4 regions of the Micromonospora sp. ABR4_055 genome follow, and region 3 is predicted to be linked to each of the others. Evidence: riboswitches for the same ligand, from Rfam matches in the RefSeq annotation. Region 3 holds a riboswitch; each other region holds the start of a gene.
What was found. Region 3 has a riboswitch for cobalamin ahead of ACXAHD_RS22095 (CbtB-domain containing protein). Riboswitches for the same ligand answer to the same signal wherever they lie in the genome.
Positions count from the first base shown of each region.

Region 1: another riboswitch for cobalamin. It lies ahead of cobN (cobaltochelatase subunit CobN); the one in region 3 lies ahead of ACXAHD_RS22095 (CbtB-domain containing protein).
Region 2: another riboswitch for cobalamin. It lies ahead of ACXAHD_RS26995 (ribonucleoside-diphosphate reductase subunit alpha); the one in region 3 lies ahead of ACXAHD_RS22095 (CbtB-domain containing protein).
Region 4: another riboswitch for cobalamin. It lies ahead of ACXAHD_RS25120 (acyl-CoA thioesterase); the one in region 3 lies ahead of ACXAHD_RS22095 (CbtB-domain containing protein).

Region 1 is NZ_JBSWXD010000023.1:4,972-9,176, reverse strand. It holds gene ACXAHD_RS08590 (precorrin-8X methylmutase) at 1-350, opposite strand, end outside; gene ACXAHD_RS08585 (precorrin-3B synthase) at 350-1,615, opposite strand; cobalamin riboswitch at 1,733-1,859, shown strand; gene cobN (cobaltochelatase subunit CobN) at 1,917-4,205, shown strand, end outside.
Region 2 is NZ_JBSWXD010000161.1:10,588-14,792, forward strand. It holds gene ACXAHD_RS26990 (ribonucleotide-diphosphate reductase subunit beta) at 1-271, opposite strand, end outside; gene ACXAHD_RS26995 (ribonucleoside-diphosphate reductase subunit alpha) at 367-2,772, opposite strand; cobalamin riboswitch at 2,912-3,121, opposite strand; gene ACXAHD_RS27000 (hypothetical protein) at 3,217-3,402, shown strand; partial or broken gene ACXAHD_RS27005 (ROK family protein) at 3,413-4,205, opposite strand, start outside.
Region 3 is NZ_JBSWXD010000107.1:4,703-8,907, forward strand. It holds gene ACXAHD_RS22090 (VWA domain-containing protein) at 1-1,083, opposite strand, end outside; cobalamin riboswitch at 1,164-1,291, opposite strand; cobalamin riboswitch at 1,403-1,576, shown strand; gene ACXAHD_RS22095 (CbtB-domain containing protein) at 1,609-1,809, shown strand; gene ACXAHD_RS22100 (CbtA family protein) at 1,827-2,585, shown strand; gene ACXAHD_RS22105 (hypothetical protein) at 2,633-2,974, shown strand; gene ACXAHD_RS22110 (hypothetical protein) at 3,246-3,869, opposite strand; gene ACXAHD_RS22115 (hypothetical protein) at 4,010-4,205, shown strand, end outside.
Region 4 is NZ_JBSWXD010000138.1:10,595-14,799, reverse strand. It holds gene ACXAHD_RS25130 (ABC transporter substrate-binding protein) at 1-962, opposite strand, end outside; gene ACXAHD_RS25125 (GntR family transcriptional regulator) at 1,087-1,809, shown strand; gene ACXAHD_RS25120 (acyl-CoA thioesterase) at 1,957-2,466, opposite strand; cobalamin riboswitch at 2,603-2,822, opposite strand; gene ACXAHD_RS25115 (nitronate monooxygenase) at 3,075-4,085, opposite strand.

The sequences.
Region 1 (4,205 bases), on a different contig from region 3:
GCCGCAGCGCTGCGGGTGGTGCCCAGCCGATCGGCCAGCTCAGGCACCCGGGGATCGGACAGGGTGCACAGCACCGGGTTGGCGGCCGGCAGCCGGCGTCGGGTGACCCCGGCGGCCACCATCGTGGCGTCGCAGAGGATCGACGCGCCGGCGCGCAGCGCGGCCCGGGCCGCCACCACCACCTGCGGCGAGAAGACCAGGTCGTCGACCAGGTCGACCATCCCGCAGGCGTGGATCATCCGGACGGCGACCCGGGCCTGTTCGGCGGTGAGCCGGCTCAGGTCGGCCTCGGCGCGGATGGTGGCGAACGACTGCCGGTAGATCTCGGCCCCGTCGCGGACGTGGTCCATCACGGCTCCTCGCGTGCGGTGCGGACGGCGGCGGCCAGCGCCGCCCCTGGTAGGACGTGGACGGTGGGGCGGCCGGGCGCGCTCACCTGGTAGCCGTCGCCGGTGGCGAGGACCCGCAGCGCCGGTCCCGCTGGGGTGCCGCAGCCGCGCTCACAGCCGATCCAGTGCACCGGCAAGTGCGCCCCACTGGCCGCGGCCGGCCGGCCGGCGTGCGTCGCCGCCGCGTCGGCCCGTACGTCGGCCCGCGACCGGGCACAGCCGGGACGGCCCGCGCAGGCGGTGACGCCGAGCCACGGCGACCCGGGGTCGGTGTCGAGACCCGCACGGTGCAGCCGGCGCGCCCAGCCGGGTGCGTCGGTGAGCCGAGGCAGCACCACGGTCCGCCACGGGGTGATCCGCGCCTGCGGTGCGGCGGCGGCGAGCAGGTCGGCCTGCGCGGCGGTGAGCTGACCCAGCGGTACGGCGAGCACGAGTGCCTGGTCGCCGTCGGGGCGGCGCAGCACGCCCACCGGCGGTACGCCGGACCGTCGCGGTGCGGTCGGCGGGTCGGCCGCGACCCGGTGGACGCCCGGCGTGGTGGCGAGCGCCGCGACGAACCGTGCCAGTTCGGCGGCGGCGAGGTCGCCGATGCGCCAGATGGTGCCGGCCACGGCACGTTCGTCGGCGAGGAAGATCCGGGCGGCGGCGACCGCCACCCGGACCGCGTCGGTCGGCGTGGTCCGTAGGCCGTGGTCGACCCCGGCGAGCCGGATACCGACCCGGCCGTCCGACCCGGGCAGCAGGCCCACGTCGGGGCGCGCCGCGACGGTGGCGCCCCGACCGTCGTCGACGGCGAACAGGAACCGGCCGGAGAGGCGGGTCAGCTGTGGCTGTGCGCAGATCGCCGCGTCGAGGGCGCGGACCTGCGCCGCGACGTCCCACCGAGGCACACTGTCCACACCGGCCAGTGGGGAGCCGAGGATGTTGCGGGCCCGGTCGTGTCCGGGTGCGGGCAGCAGCCCGGCCGCGCTCAGCCGGCCGGCGAGCACCCCGGCGGCGTCGGCGGCCACCCCCCGCAGTTGTACGTTGGCCCGGCTGGTCAGCTCCAGGTGTCCGTCACCGAGGTCACGGGCGGCGGCGGCCAGTACGGTCAGCTGGCCGGCGGCTAGCAGCCCACCGGGGCAGCGGACCCGGGCGAGGTGCCCGTCGGCGGCCGGATGCAGCGCCAGCGTGCCGGGGCAGGCATCGGGGCCGCCCCGGACGGGCGGCAGCGGCGAGGCGGACACGCGGCGGATACTACGGGCTGCCACGGGAGGCGACGCCCTCGCGGCGAATAGATCACACCTTGACGAAACGTCCCCGGGTCGTGACAGTGGTCGGTAGCCAACTGCGGCGGCAAGTGGAGGAAGCCGGTGTGATTCCGGCGCGGTCCCGCCACTGTCACCGGGGAGCGGACCCCACCGACGGCCACGGCCCCGATCCACGGGGCGGGAAGGCCGGGGCGAGCCTCGATCCGGGAGCCAGGAGACTCCGGTCGCCGCGACCGACGACCCGGGGCGCGGACCCCGAGGGAGGACCAGGCGTCCGATGATGCTACTTCTGTCCACTTCAGATACTGATTTGCTGAGTGGACGGGCCAGCGGTGCCGACTGGCGCCTGGCGAACCCGGCCCGGCTGTCGGTCGACGACCTCACGCCCCTGCTTGCCGACGTCGACCTCGTGGTGGTCCGGCTGCTCGGCGGCCGCCGGGCCTGGCCGGACGGACTGGACGCGCTGCTGACCGACGGACGCCCAGTGGTGGTACTCAGCGGCGAACAGGCACCCGACGCCGCCCTGATGGAGCTGTCCACCGTACCGGCCGGGGTGGCCGCCGAGGCCCACGCCTATCTGGCCCACGGCGGCCCGGCCAATCTGGCCGAACTGCACCGATTCCTGTCCGACACGGTGCTGCTCACCGGGCACGGCTTCGCCGCGCCGCGGCCGGCCCCGGAGTGGGGCGTACTGGAACGCCCGAACGTGCCGACCGGACCGGGCCAGCCGACCGTGGCGGTGCTCTACTACCGGGCCCACCACCTGGCCGGCAACACCGGCTTCGTGCACGCCCTGTGCGACGCGGTCGACGCCGCCGGCGGTCGGGCGCTGCCGGTCTACTGCGCCTCGCTGCGCTCGCCCGACCCGCAGCTGCTGGCCACCCTGCGCCAGGCCGACGCCCTGGTGGTGACGGTGCTGGCCGCTGGCGGAACCCGGCCGGCGACCGCCTCCGCCGGGGGCGACGACGACGCCTGGGACGTCGGCGCGCTCGCCGAACTGGACGTGCCGATCCTGCAGGGACTCTGCCTGACCAGCTCCCGCCAGACCTGGGCGGCCACCGACGACGGGTTGTCCCCGTTGGACGCCGCCACCCAGGTGGCCATCCCCGAGTTCGACGGCCGGCTGATCACCGTGCCGTTCTCGTTCAAGGAGATCGACGCCGACGGGCTGTCGGTCTACGTCGCCGACCCGCAGCGGGCCGCCCGGGTGGCCGGGATCGCCGTCCGCCACGGCGCGCTGCGGCACATCGCGGCGGGCGACAAACGGATCGCGGTGCTGCTGTCGGCGTACCCGACCAAGCACGCCCGGATCGGCAACGCGGTCGGGCTCGACACCCCCGCCAGTGTGCTGGCGCTGCTGTCGACGTTGCGCGACGCCGGCTACGACGTGGGGCCGCCCGACGGCCCCGACGCGCTGCCGGGGCTGGCCGACGGCGACGGCGACGCGTTGATGCACGCGCTGATCGCCGCCGGCGGGCAGGACCCGGACTGGCTCACCGAGGAGCAGCTGGCCGGCAACCCGGTGCGCATCCCGGCCGCCGACTACCGTCGCTGGTACGCCGAGTTCCCGACCGAGCTACGGGAACAGGTCGAACGGCACTGGGGTCCGCCGCCGGGCGAGCTGTACGTCGACCGGTCCCGGGATCCGGACGGCGAGATCGTGCTGGCCGCGCTGCGTACCGGCAACATCGTGCTGCTGGTGCAGCCGCCGCGCGGCTTCGGGGCCAACCCGGTGGCCATCTACCACGACCCGGACCTGCCGCCGAGTCACCACTACCTGGCCGCGTACCGGTGGCTGGAGCACAGCTTCGGCGCGCACGCCGTGGTGCACGTCGGCAAGCACGGCAACCTGGAGTGGCTACCGGGCAAGACGGTCGGACTCAGCGCCGACTGCGGGCCGGACGCCGCCCTCGGCGACCTGCCGCTGATCTACCCGTTCCTGGTCAACGACCCCGGCGAGGGCACCCAGGCCAAACGCCGGGCACACGCCACCCTGATCGACCACCTGGTGCCGCCGATGGCCCGGGCGGACAGTTACGGCGACATCGCCCGGCTGGAGCAGCTGCTCGACGAGCACGCGAACATCGCCACACTGGACCCGGCCAAACTGCCGGCGATCCGGGCGCAGATCTGGACGCTGATCCAGGCCGCCCGGCTCGACCACGACCTCGGTCTGAACGACCGGCCGCACGACGCCGAGTTCGACGACTTCCTGCTGCACGTCGACGGCTGGCTCTGCGAGATCAAGGACGTGCAGATCCGTGACGGGCTGCACGTGCTCGGGTCGGCGCCGGTCGGCGCGGCCCGGGTCGACCTGGTGCTGGCGATGCTGCGGGCCCGGCAGATGTGGGCCGGGCAGGTGGCCGCGCTGCCCGGCCTGCGGGAGGCGCTGGGCCTGGACGAGTCCGGCACCGACCGTGACGACACCGACGCGGCCGAGGCGACCGCCCGGGAGCTGGTCGCGGCGATGGAGGAGCACGGCTGGCGGTCGGACGCCGTCGCCGAGGTCGCCAAGCGCGTGCTCGGCGCCGACGGACGGGCCGCGCTGGTCACCCGGATTCTGGAC
Region 2 (4,205 bases), on a different contig from region 3:
CGAACAGCTGCCGGGACAGGTAGAGCCGGCCTTCCGGAGAGTTGACGTGCTGGTAGAGGTTGAGCACCAGGTTGTTCGCGACGATGGTGTCGCCGGTGGCGAAGAACGCCACTAGCCGGGACACCAGGTGCTGCTCGGCCGGCGACAGCTTGGCCAGATCGGCGAGGTCGGAGTGCAGGTCGACCTCCTCCACCGTCCAGGTGTTCCTGATCGCGTCCCGGAACCGGTCGAAGAACTGCGGGTACCGCATCGGGCGCAGGGTCAGATCCATGCCGGGGTCGAGCAGCAGCTGCTGCCGACCCACGCCAGTCGCGGCGTCGCTGGCGGCGGCGGTCGCGGTTGCGCTGCTGGTTTCGGAAACGGTGGTCACTGGCAGGCCTCACAACTTTCGGGGTTTTCCAGGGAGCAGGCCAACGCGTCGTCGTCGCTGGTCGCGACGACTGGCCCGGCGGTCGGCGCGATACCGACCGTGGCCTGCTGGATCCGGGTCGCCGGACGCGACCGCAGGTAATAGGTGGTCTTCAGCCCCGACTTCCAGGCGTACAGGTACATCGAGGACAGCTTGCCGATGGTCGGTGCGCTGAGGAACAGGTTCAGTGACTGCGACTGGTCGATGTACGGGGCACGGGCGGCGGCCAGGTCGATCAACGCACGTTGCGGCAGCTCCCATGCGGTACGGAACAGCTCCCGCACGTCGGCGGGCACGTTCGCGACGCCCTGCACCGACCCCTCGGCCCGCTTGATCTGTTCCCGGACCGGTGCCGTCCACAGCCCGCGTGCCTTCAGCTCGCCGACCAGGTAGGTGTTGATCTGGAGGAACTCCCCGGACATCGTCTCGCGCTTGAACAGGTTCGACACCTGCGGCTCGATGCACTCGTAGCAGCCGGCGATCGAGGCGATCGTGGCGGTCGGCGCGATCGCGACCAGCAGCGAGTTCCGCAGGCCGTGTGCGTCGATCGTCGACCGCAGTCGGGCCCACCGCTCGGGCTGGCCCGGCTCGGCCCCCCACAGGTCCGGGTGCAGCTCGCCCCGGGCGGCGCGGGTCTCGGCGTACGCCGGATGCGGGCCGAACCGTTCGGCGAGCCCGGCGGAGGTCTCCAGCGCGGTCAGGAAGATCTCCTCCTGGACGCGGGTGGACAGCTCCCGAGCCTGTGACGAGTCGAACGGCAGCCGCAACGCGAACAGCGCGTCCTGCAGGCCCATCAGCCCCAGCCCGACCGGCCGCCACCGCGGGTTCGACGCCGCCGCCTGCGCCGCCGGGTAGTAGTTGATGTCGATCACCCGGTCGAGGAACACCACGGCGGTACGGACCGTGGCGCGCAGCTTGTCCCAGTTGACGCCGTCGGCGGTGACGTGCGCGCCGAGGTTGACCGACCCGAGGTTGCACACCGCGGTCTCGGTGTCGCTGTTGACCTCGAGGATCTCGGTGCACAGATTGGACAGGTGGATCGTGTTGCCCGGCGCGCCGGTCTGGTTGGACAGCCGGTTCGCGGCGTCCTTGAACGTCATCCAGCCGTTGCCGGTCTGCGCCAGGGTGCGCATCATCCGCCCGTACAGGTCGCGGGCCTTGACCGTCCGGACCGCTTTCTTCTCCGCCGCGCGGTACGCCTCGTCGAACGCCTCGCCGTACAGGTCGGGTAGCTCGGGTGCGTCGGACGGGTCGATCAGCGACCAGTCGGCGTCCGCCTCGACCCGCCGCATGAACTCGTCCGGGATCCAGTTGGCCAGGTTGAGGTTGTGGGTGCGCCGGGCGTCCTCGCCGGTGTTGTCCCGCAGCTCCAGGAACTCCTCGACGTCCGGGTGCCACGGCTCCAGGTAGACGCAGGCGGCGCCCTTGCGGCGGCCGCCCTGGTTGACCGCCGCGACCCCGGCGTCGAGGGTCTTGAGGAACGGCACGATGCCGTTCGACCTGCCGTTGGTGCCCCGGATCAGCGCGCCCCGGCCACGGATCCGCGACCAGGAGATGCCGATCCCGCCGGAGAACTTCGACAGCTTCGCCACCTGGTGGTAACGCTCGTAGATCGAGTCGAGCTCGTCGCGCGGCGAGTCGACCAGGAAGCACGACGACATCTGGGTGTGCCGGGTGCCCGAGTTGAACAGGGTCGGTGAGCTGGGCAGGTAGGCCAGGCTGGACATCAGCCGGTAGAAGTCGATCGCCTCGGCCGGCGTCTGGGACAGCCCGCAGGCCACCCGCAGCAGCCAGTACTGCGGCGTCTCCACCACCAGCCGGGTGCGCGGATGCCGCAGCAGGTAGCGATCGGCCACCGTACGCAGCCCGAAGTACTCGAAGCGCCGGTCGCCGTCGACGTCCACTGCGTCGTCGAGTTTGCGGGCGTTGCGGGCCACGAACGCGGCGGTGTCGTCGCCGATCAGCCCGAGGCCGTGGGCGTAGCGGATGGACTGGCTGAAGCTCGCCACCTGCTGGCCGCGGACCTCCTTGTCCACGTAGGCGGCGAGCAGCCGGGCCGCCAGTTTCGAGTACTGCGGCTCCTCGCCGATCAGCTCCGCCGCCGTCTGGATCGACAGCTTGTCCAGCTCGGCGGTCGTCGCTCCGTCGTACAGTCCGCTGATCGTCTTGGTCGCCACCCGCAGCGGATCGACCTCGTCCAGGTCGGTGACCCAGCGTTCGACCGCCTTGACGATCTTGTTGACGTCCACCGGTTCGGTGTCGCCGTTGCGCTTGCGCACCTGCATCGCGTGCCGGCGCTGCTCGGCAACCGTGCGGTCGGGCGCGGCCGTGTCGGGCGCGGCCCGGTCGTGAATCGTCGTCATGTCCCCCTCCTCATGCCTGTCCACCGGTCGACGGACACGCGGGGAGGACGCCGCCGGTCACCCACCTGGCGGCTGCTCCGCCGGGTGTCGACCGGTCGTCGGCGTCGGCCGTCCCGCGCGGCCTTCGACCGCCGCACGCGTCGCGTGCGGCACGCTGGCAGGTCTTCGGACTCGTGGGCGCCGTGTTCGTGCCTACTGGCCGTCGCTTCCCGGACCCGCGACGGGTCCAGTGCTCGGTGACGGCGGTCGTACCCACTCACCGCTGCGGGGCAGTCCCGGACTCACACCGGGTTCCCTCTTGCCTCGACCACCGCCGAGGGGTGGTCGAACCAGCTGCGAGGTACACCATATATGGGTGCGAGCCAGAAGACGCAACACCAGATACTGTGTTCGGCGTGTCGCGACGTCAGGTCGCTGCCAGGTACGCGGAGGAGGGTCCGTCGGGTGAGAACCGTGGTGTGGGGTGGGCACGGGGCGATGCTCGGCCGACTCCTCGTCCTCGTCGTCGGCATGCTCAGCATCCAGGCGACCGGGCTGCGGCCCGGTGCCAGCGGTGGCGACGGGGTCGGCGGAGGAGGTGGCGGCATGGCGGCTGGCGCCGAGCCAGTCATCGACCTCGACCGGCGCTGACCTGGCCGGCTCAACCGGCGCTGACCTGGCCGGCTCGACCGGCGCTGACCCGGCGGGCGAGCAGCGCGGCACCGGCCAGCACGGCGGCGTTACCGAGCCGGGCGGTCCGCACCGGCAGCCGGTCGATGCCGGGCAGCGCCGCCGTGTGCAGCGCGGCGCGCACCCCCGCGACGAACCGGTCACCGAGTCCGACCACGCCGCCGCCGAGGACGACCACCTCGGGGTCCAACAGGTTGGCGGCGGTGGCCAACCCGGCACCGAGCACCTGGGCCGCCAGATCGGTCACCTCGACCGCAACCGGGTCGCCGGCGGCGGCCGCCGCCGCGACCTCCTCCAGCGGCGGCGGTGCGCCGCGACCGGTCCGGGCCGCGTACTCGGCGGCGATCGCCGGACCAGCCGCGTACGCCTCGACGTGGTCGACCGCGCCGCAGCCACAGCGTCGGCCGAAGTGCCGGGCGGCCGGCAGATGCCCGACGCTGCCGGCGAACCCGTGCCGGCCCACCACCAGCTCGCCGCCGACCACGATCGCGCCGCCGATCCCGGTGCCGGCGGCGACGACGAGCGCGTCCCGGGCGTCGGCGGCGGCACCGCAGGATGCCTCGCCGACAGCCATCGCGTGTACGTCGTTGGACACCACGACCGGCAGGTCGAGGGCGGCGGTGAACGCCGCCCGCACGTCGGTGCCCCGCCAGCCGGGCAGGGTGTCGGTGGCGTGGGCGACCCGACCCGCCGGGTCGACGGTGCCGGCGGTGCCGACCCCGCAGGCGACCGGGGTCCGCGCCGCCTCCCGCCCGACCTCGCGG
Region 3 (4,205 bases):
GTCGGGCGGGCCGGGTGGCGGCCCACCGTCCGGTAGTGGCGGACCCGGCGGCGGAGGAGGATCGGGATCGTCGCCGCACTCGTCACGCAGCACCTCGTCGAGGCGCTGCTCGTCGGCGCCGGGCGGGTCGAGCGGGTCACGGCGCCGCCGGTGCGGCAGCGCCAGCCGGGCTGCCTCGGCGACCTCGGCGGCGGTGACCGCCGGTTGGCCCCGCCAGGCGGCCAGCGCGACGGCGGCGCGGGCCATCACGATGTCGGCCCGCATACCGTCCACCTGGTACGCCAGGCAGATCCGGGCGATCCGGTCGATCTCGGCATCGGGCAGCGTGACCGCAGGCAGGGCCGCCCGCGCATCGCGTACCCGCAGTGCGAGCTGGTTGTCGGCGGACTGCCAGCGGTCCGCGAACGCCACCGGGTCGGTCTCGTACGCGAGCCGACGGCGCACCACCTCGGCCCGGTCCGCCACCAGGGTCGGTGCGGCCACCGACACCATCAGCCCGAAGCGGTCCAGCAACTGTGGACGCGGCTCGCCCTCCTCCGGGTTCATCGTGCCGACCAGCAGGAACCGGGCGGCGTGGCTGACCGACACCCCGTCGCGTTCGACGTGGGCCCGGCCCATCGCCGCCGCGTCCAGCAGCAGGTCCACCAGATGGTCCGGCAACAGGTTGACCTCGTCGACGTAGAGCAGGCCCCGGTGCGCGGCGGCGAGCAGCCCCGGCTCGTACGCCTTCACGCCGGCGCTGAGCACCCGCTGGATGTCGAGGGTGCCGACCACCCGGTCCTCAGTGGCGCCGACCGGCAACTCGACCAGTGCGGCCGGGCCGCCACGCGCGGTCACCGGCGCGGTGTGCGGCCCGTCCGGGCAGGCCGGGTCCGGGGCCGCCGGGTCGCAGGCGAACCGGCAGCCGAGCACCCGGTCGACCTCCGGTAGCAGCCCGGCCAGCGCGCGGACGATCGTCGACTTCGCGGTGCCCTTCTCACCCCGGATGAGCACTCCGCCGATGCCGGGGTGCACCGCGGCGAGCAGCAGGGCCTGCCGCAGGTCGGGCAGGCCGACGACGGCGGTGAACGGGTACGGCGTCATGGCAGGGGCCGACAGGTGTGCATGGTGAATCCCTCCCGCGGGTGTCCACGCCCGCGTACCGGTGGACCAGCGAGCGGCCGGAGTCTCCTGGCTGCCGGATCGACGTCGCGTCCCGAGCCTTCCCGCCATCGGGGCAGTGGCTGTCTCAGGGGGACGCGACTCACCGGTCACAGTGGCGGGACCGCCCCGGATTCGCACCGGGTTCCTCCGCGCACCGCTCGTGCCGGTCATGCTCCCCCACCCGCGGTCCACCGTCAATGTGGCGCCGGTCCCGTTGCCGGCCACGGCCACAGCCATTGCCCGGCCGGTCACGACGGCGGTACGCTGCGCATGCCACGGTGTTCGGGAAGCCGGTGTGAGTCCGGCGTGGTCCTCGCCACTGTGACCGGGAAGTGTCCGATCCACCATGCCACTGGGCCGACGACGGTCCGGGAAGGCGGGACGGCTGCGACGATCCGGGAGCCAGGAGACCGGCCGTGGCACGCACCGCATCGCCACGAGGCATGGACGAGGGGATTTCCTGGCATGACTGCACCTTCTGTCGGCGGAGAGGTCACCACCACCGCCATCCGCGTACCGCTCGCCGGTTGGTTGCTGGCCGCCGTCGCGGCGGTCGTCATCTACCTGGTCGCGCAGGACAACGGGCTGGTGCTGGCCGGTGCCGCCGAGTTCATGCACGAGTTCACCCACGACGGCCGGCACGCCCTCGGCGTACCGTGCCACTGAGCGGCGGCCAAGCTCCGATGACTACCTACCCGTTCCGCGCGGTGCTGGGCCGCGGACTGCTCGCCGGTACGGCCGCCGGCGCGGCAGGTGCGGTGGCGGCCCTGCTGATCGTCGAACCGCAGATCGAGTCGGCGCTGGTCGTCGAGGAGGCCCGCGCTGCGACCGGGACGGCCGGACACAGCCACGACGAGGAGTTGGTCGGTCGGGCCATGCAGGTCCTCGGCGGGCTGGTCGCCACCGTCGCGGTGGCGCTGTGCCTGGCGTTGATCGTCGCCGTGGTCTTCGCGGCGACCCGGCACCTGCTGCCCGGCCGCGACGACTTCCGCCGCGTGGGGCTGCTCGCCGGGCTCGGCTTCGTCGTGGTGGCGCTGCTACCGGCGATCCACTTCCCGGCCAACCCGCCGGGCGTCGGCGACCCGGACACCGTCAACCAGCGCACCGGGCAGTATCTGTCGTTCATCATCGCCGCGGCCGCCGTCACCTGGCTGGCGCTGCTGACCCACCGGCGGCTGACCGGCTGGGCGCGGCCGGCTCCCTACCGGACGGTGGTCGCGGCGGCGCTGGCCGTCGTCGGGTACGCCCTGCTGCTGGCGTTCTCGCCGGCAACCGGGGTCGACGTGCCCGCCGATATCCCGGCGGCGCTGCTGTGGGAGTTCCGGCTCGCCTCGCTGGCGCAGCTCGCCACGATGTGGACGGTTTTCGGGGTGGTGTTCGGACTGCTGCTCACCCCGGCCCGGACCGGTGACCGGCGGCCCACGCTCGCCAACGTCGCGTGACGGCGGAGCTTGGCCCGGCGGGACCGGCACCCGGGCACCCCGCCCGGGTGACCGTCTGCCGGGGCTGCTGCTGCGGCACCCGCCGCAAACACCCGGACGTCGACCACGACCGGCAGCTCGACCTACTGCGCGCGGCCGCGCCGGTACGGGTGTCCGACTGCCTCAACGCCTGTGACCGGTCCAATGTGGTGGTGGTGCAGCCAGCGGTGTTGGCCCGCCGACTGGGTGCCCGCCCGGTGTGGCTCGGCGGGGTGCACGACGAGACGGCACTGTCGAGCGTCGTCGACTGGATCGCCACCGGCGGGCCGGGCCTGGCCGCACCGCCGGACCGGCTCGCCGGGCTGCGCTTCGCCGCCCCCCGCTGGGGAAAGTCCGCCCCGACGTCCTGACCGCGTAGTGCCGTCGCTTGCCGGCCACCGCGTTCCGGCGGCCGACAAGCGCCGCCCCCGAACGCGCGCCTGCCCGGATCACGGTCACCCATTGGCGCACGTTCGACAAGGTACGGCGCGAACCGATTGCACAATCGTGCAACCGTCCGGTGCCGTGGCTTCTCCCCTACGGCGTTGTTACTGTGCTGAGCTGACGGCTGTGACACGGGGAACGGGGAGCATCAGGACGCACGGCCCGACTGCGGTTGCACCACTGACCCGGTGGGGCGCCTCACCCGATGCCGATCTGGTCTACCGGGCGCTGACCATGCTCGGTGCCCGCAGCAGCGGTCAGTTCGCCCACGAGCTGGGGCTGACCCGCAAACGCGTCAAGGTCGCACTCGACGAACTGAACGGCCTGACGGCGGCCGTGCCGACCGCCGCCGGCTGGCGGCCGTTGCCAGCCGGTCCGGTCATCGCGCGGCTTCGCCGGCCAGCGCAGCCGGTACGGCGACAGGACGTCTGGCGCCAGCATTTCCGTACCGTGCACGGCATCGACCTGCCCGGCCCGGACGATCCGGCGGTACGCAGCCTGGGCAGCCGGGCCGCCGCCCGCGACCGGGTGCGGCGGCTGGTCGCCGCCGAACGGCACGAACATCTGACCATCAACACCGAAGTGATCAGCGCGGCGGCCTCGGCGGAGGCGATTCCGCTGGACCGCAGCCAGCTGGACAGGGGTATCCGGGTCCGGGTTCTGCAGCGGCCGCCCACCATCGACGACCACAGCCGCTATGATCCTCGTGGCAGCTACCCTGGCGTGACTGTCGGCAAGCGGCGTGTCCGCCACGCCGGTGGCCGCAGGTACGCCGACGCCGTCATGGGCGGCTTCGCCGATCCCCACCAGCGATCCGACCATCACGGACTGGTGGACTCCGGCTGGCTGCGCCACCGGCCAGTTGAGCGGCCTCGTGGCGGACCCCGACCTCGGTACGGTGCTGCCCGGGCGAGGCGGCGCTCTGCACCACCTACACGGACAACTACCGGTTCGGGGTCGCGGTGTTCCGCCCCGATGACAGGCCGGCCTTCGTCTTCCGCTCCCAGTTGGTGCCGTACCACCCGACCGACGCCTCACCGGTGCGGATCGTGTTTCCGGGCGGGGTGCCACCGGCGAACCGGGGCGTCTGTCTGATGCGCTCGGAGCAGGTCCGCCTGGCCTGCGTCGAACTCGTCGGTGAGCCGGACGGCACGGTGG
Region 4 (4,205 bases), on a different contig from region 3:
CGCGGGATGAACAGCGTGCTGGTGGTGACCTGGGTGGTGCCGGCGAGTTCCGGCTGCGCCGCCGGGTACGGCAGCGGCGCCACACCCCAGTCCAGGTTGGGGGCGAACTTGTCGATGAACACCGACTGCCACTCGCCGTCGATGATCGTGGCCACCTTGTCGACGTAGAACGGGTTCTGCGCGGAGGCGTACTCACCGAAGCCGGAGGTGAAGTCGCGGACTTCCGCCACCCCGTACGTGCCGGGGATGTTCCCGGTGTAGAACTCCAGGCCGGCGACGTTGCCGGGGTCGGCCGGGGTGGGCCGGCCGGACTGATCGTCCCAGGCCCCGCCGAACATGAACCCGAGCGTGGTGAACGATGTGTTGATCTCGGCGTTGGCGTAGCCGAGCTGGGTGATCGTGCCGTCGGCGTCCCGCTTGGTGAGCTTGGCGATCTGCTCCGCCCACTCCTCGGTGGTCTCCGGCGGACCGTCGATGCCGGCCTCGGCGTAGAGCTTCTTGTTGTACATCAGCATCTGCGCGTGCAGGGCGATCGGCATCGAGTAGGTCTGGCCCTCGTACTGCATCTGGGACATCGCCGCCGGCACGAAGTCGGCGGTGTCGAGCCCGTCGGCCTCGATGAAGTCGTCCAGCGGGGCCAGGATGCCCTTGCTGGCCCAGGCCCCGACGCCGTTGCCGAAGTGGTCGGAGATGTCGAACCTGCCCTGCGCGCCGGACATCGACGTCAGCTGCTTCTGGAAGTCCGGGTTGGAGACCCCCCGGACCTCGATCTGGTCCTGGCTGGCGTTGAAGTCGGCGATGATTTCCTCGAGCGCTTCGGCCTCCGCACCGGCCCACAGGTAGGAGAAGACCACCTCGACCTTGTCGCCGCCGCCGTCCGAGTCGCCACAGGCACCGAGCGCTGTGGCGAGTACGCCGGCCACCGCCGCGGCGGTGGCCCGCCGGAAAGATTCGCGTCTCACGTGCACCTCCAAAGATCATCTTTGGTCTAGTCCAATTGTCAGTGCGGGTAGCGTAGACCGGCAGGCAGCATCGCGCTAGTATCATTTTGGTTTAGACCAGCCGCCCCTGGAGCTGACACCTCGGATGACCGCGACCAAGCATGAGCTGCTCCGCAGCCACCTGCAGAACCTCATCGAACGCGAGCTGGCCCCGGACGAGCGACTGCCCACCGAGCGCGATCTGGCCCAGGAGTTCGGCGTCAGCCGGATGACCGTGCGTCAGGCCCTCGAACGCCTGGAAAACGAGCGGCTCGTCTACCGGGTACGCGGCGCCGGCACCTTCGTGGCCCGACCAGCCATCACGAAGAGCATCGAGCTCACATCATTCAGTGACGACATGCGTCGCCGTGGACTGACCCCAGGTTCGCACCTGCGCACCGCCGAGTCGATACCGGCCGGCGCGAACGTCGGCTTCGCGCTGGGCCTGAGCCCGGCGGACGAGGTCGTGCACCTGGAGCGGGTCCGGATCGCCGACGGCGTCCCGATGTGCATCGAGCACACCTATCTCTCGGCGGCGCTCGTCCCGAAGCTGCTCGACCGGCCGTTCGACAACTCGCTCTACGACCTGCTCCGGGACCATTACCACATCCGGCTCGTCCGGGCGGAGCAGTCCATCCGGGCCACGGTCCTGGACGAGGCGACGGCCACCCTGCTGCAGGTCCCGGCCTTCAGCCCGGCCCTGCTGGTCGAGCGGACAGCCTACGACCAGCGGGACCGCCCGGTGGAACGGGCCATGTCGACGTACCGGGGCGACCGCTACGCCTTCGAGATCGAGGTGGTCCGCCCGACCACGGACGGCACCGCCTGACAACCCCTCTCCACCGGCTGACTGCCCGGCACCGTCCGGCCGCCCGCCGGCGGTGCGCACCGTCACGCGCGATGACAGACTTCCAACCCGCAGGTCAGCGACCAGAGCCGGATCTGGGCGCTCCACCCGACACGAACCTGGACTCGCTCATGCCAGACCGGCCTCGCTGGCAAGGGCCCGACGCAGCGTCAGGCGATGCTCGCGCCGGATCTGCGCCTCCTGGTACCTACGGCGGTCGTCGTCGGTCTCCGGCGACAGTGCGGGTACCGGTCGCGGTTGTCCGTTGTCGTCGATGGCGACCATCACCAGGTGGGCGGTGGCCACCAGGGTGGGTGGGACGGCGCGGTCCCACCGGTCAGCGGTGACTGTCACGGCGATCTCCATCGAGGACCGGCCGGCCCAGGTGATCCGGGCGTCCACGTGCACGACATCGCCGACCCGTACTGCCTGGAGGAAGGCGGTTTCGTCGATTGCGGCGGTGACGGCCGGGCCCTCGGAATGGCGGGCGGCGACCACACCGGCGACGGCGTCGATCAGGTTCAGAATCCGGCCGCCGTGCACGGTGCCCATCAGGTTGGTGTGGTGCTGGTCCATGATCTGCGACAGGGTCAGCCGTGACGCGGACGGTGGGCGGCTCGGCAGAGTCGTGTCGTGCACGGGGAACGTCCTTCGAGGTGGTCGTGACCCACGGAGGGGGGCAGACCACAGCGACCTGCGGGCACGCGGGCATGCGGGCCCGAAGGTACGCGGTCCGCCCGGCCCACCCGCGAGACCGGTGGCGCCACACACCCGGTCGGTGTGTGCGGCGCGGGCAGGTCTTCGGACTCGCGGGCGCGTCCGGACCGGGGTCCGGTCTCCTACTGGCCGTCGCTTCCCAGGCGCGGGTGCGCCCAGTGCCGGTGACGGCGGTCGTTCCTGCTCACCGCTGCGGGGCAGTCCCGGATTCGCACCGGGTTCCCTCTTACGACGCCCCTTCCCGACGGGCGGGGCGAACCAGCGCTGACGCCGATGATAGCGGGCCGTCGTCCCACTGTGTGGAAGGGTGATGCGGTCTGCGGCGCGGGGTGTGCGGACCGTCTCACCGGCACGACGCGGACGGGGCAGGTGAGCCGCTGCCCAGGTATGTCGAACAGCCGAGAAGCCGGACACCCTGTCGGCACCCCACCACCCGGACCAGCACCCGCACGGCGCGTCACGGGACGATCGTTACCTGACCCGTCACCAGTTGCGTTCGAGCGATCCGAGCAGGGCCGTACCCCTGCCGCTCACCCGCGCCCGACCAGCCGTTCCAGGATGTCAGCGGCGGGGCCAGCCGCGGTAGACCGGAAGCCGGTGCCGGCCCACAGGTGAACCGACTCGGGATCCCCCGCTTTCGCCGCGGCGCGGCGCACCGGACCGGTCAGGTGGTGCAGGGCCGGATAGCCGATCGGTGCCGATTCGCTGAACCGGTCGGTGAACCTGTTCCGCAGGGCGCGGGCCGGCCGGCCGGTGAAGGCTCGGGTGACGATCGTCGTGCGGCCCCCGTGGTCGGCGAGGACGGCCCGGTGCACCGGGGAGGTGCCGGCCTCGTCAGCCCGCAGCAGGGCGGTCCCCACCATCACCGCACCGGCCCCGGCGGACAGGACCGCGGCGACCTGGCCTGGGTCGGCGAGGCCCCCTGTCGCGATCAGCGGTAGGCCCACCGACCGCCGGACTCCTGCCACCAGGTCGGGCAGGCAGATCGTCGCGGGTGGTCGCGTCGGGGTCAGGGTGCCCCAGTGACCGCCCGCAGCCGCCGACTGGACCACCAGCTCGTCGGCCCCGGCCTCCGCAGCGGCGTTGGCCTCCTCGACCGAGGTGACAGTCTGAACGGTACGGGTACCCACCCGCCGGAAGGCGGCGAACACAGACCTTGGCGGAATACCGAAGGTGAAGCTGACCACCGGTACCGGGTCGGCCAGCAGGAGGTCCACCTTGTCCGGCCAGTGATCGTCGTCCTCGACCGGGTAGGCGGGCAGCGCCACCCCGTATCGCTGCGCCTCGCCGGCCAGCAGATCCGCGTACCGGGCGTAGCTTGCCGGATCGATCCGGACCGGGTTCGGCGCGAAGAGGTTGACCCCGAACCGTCCCCGCCCTGCGGGCCGTACCGCCGCGATGTCCTCGATCAGGGCCTGCGGGGTCCGGTACCCGCCGGCGAGGAACCCCAGCCCACCCACCCGAACCGCGGCGAGTACCAGGGCAGGGGTGCTCGGGCCCCCCGCCATGGGGGCTGCCACCACCGGTAGTTCGATATCCATCGGTCTTTCCCTCCCTGGCCTGGAGACGTGCATCCGGATGCCATGTCAGGGCCGGCGCCGCCGTGGCGACCGGCGAACTGAGCCGGGGTGGGGTGCCCCGGGAGGCTCCCCAAGGTACCA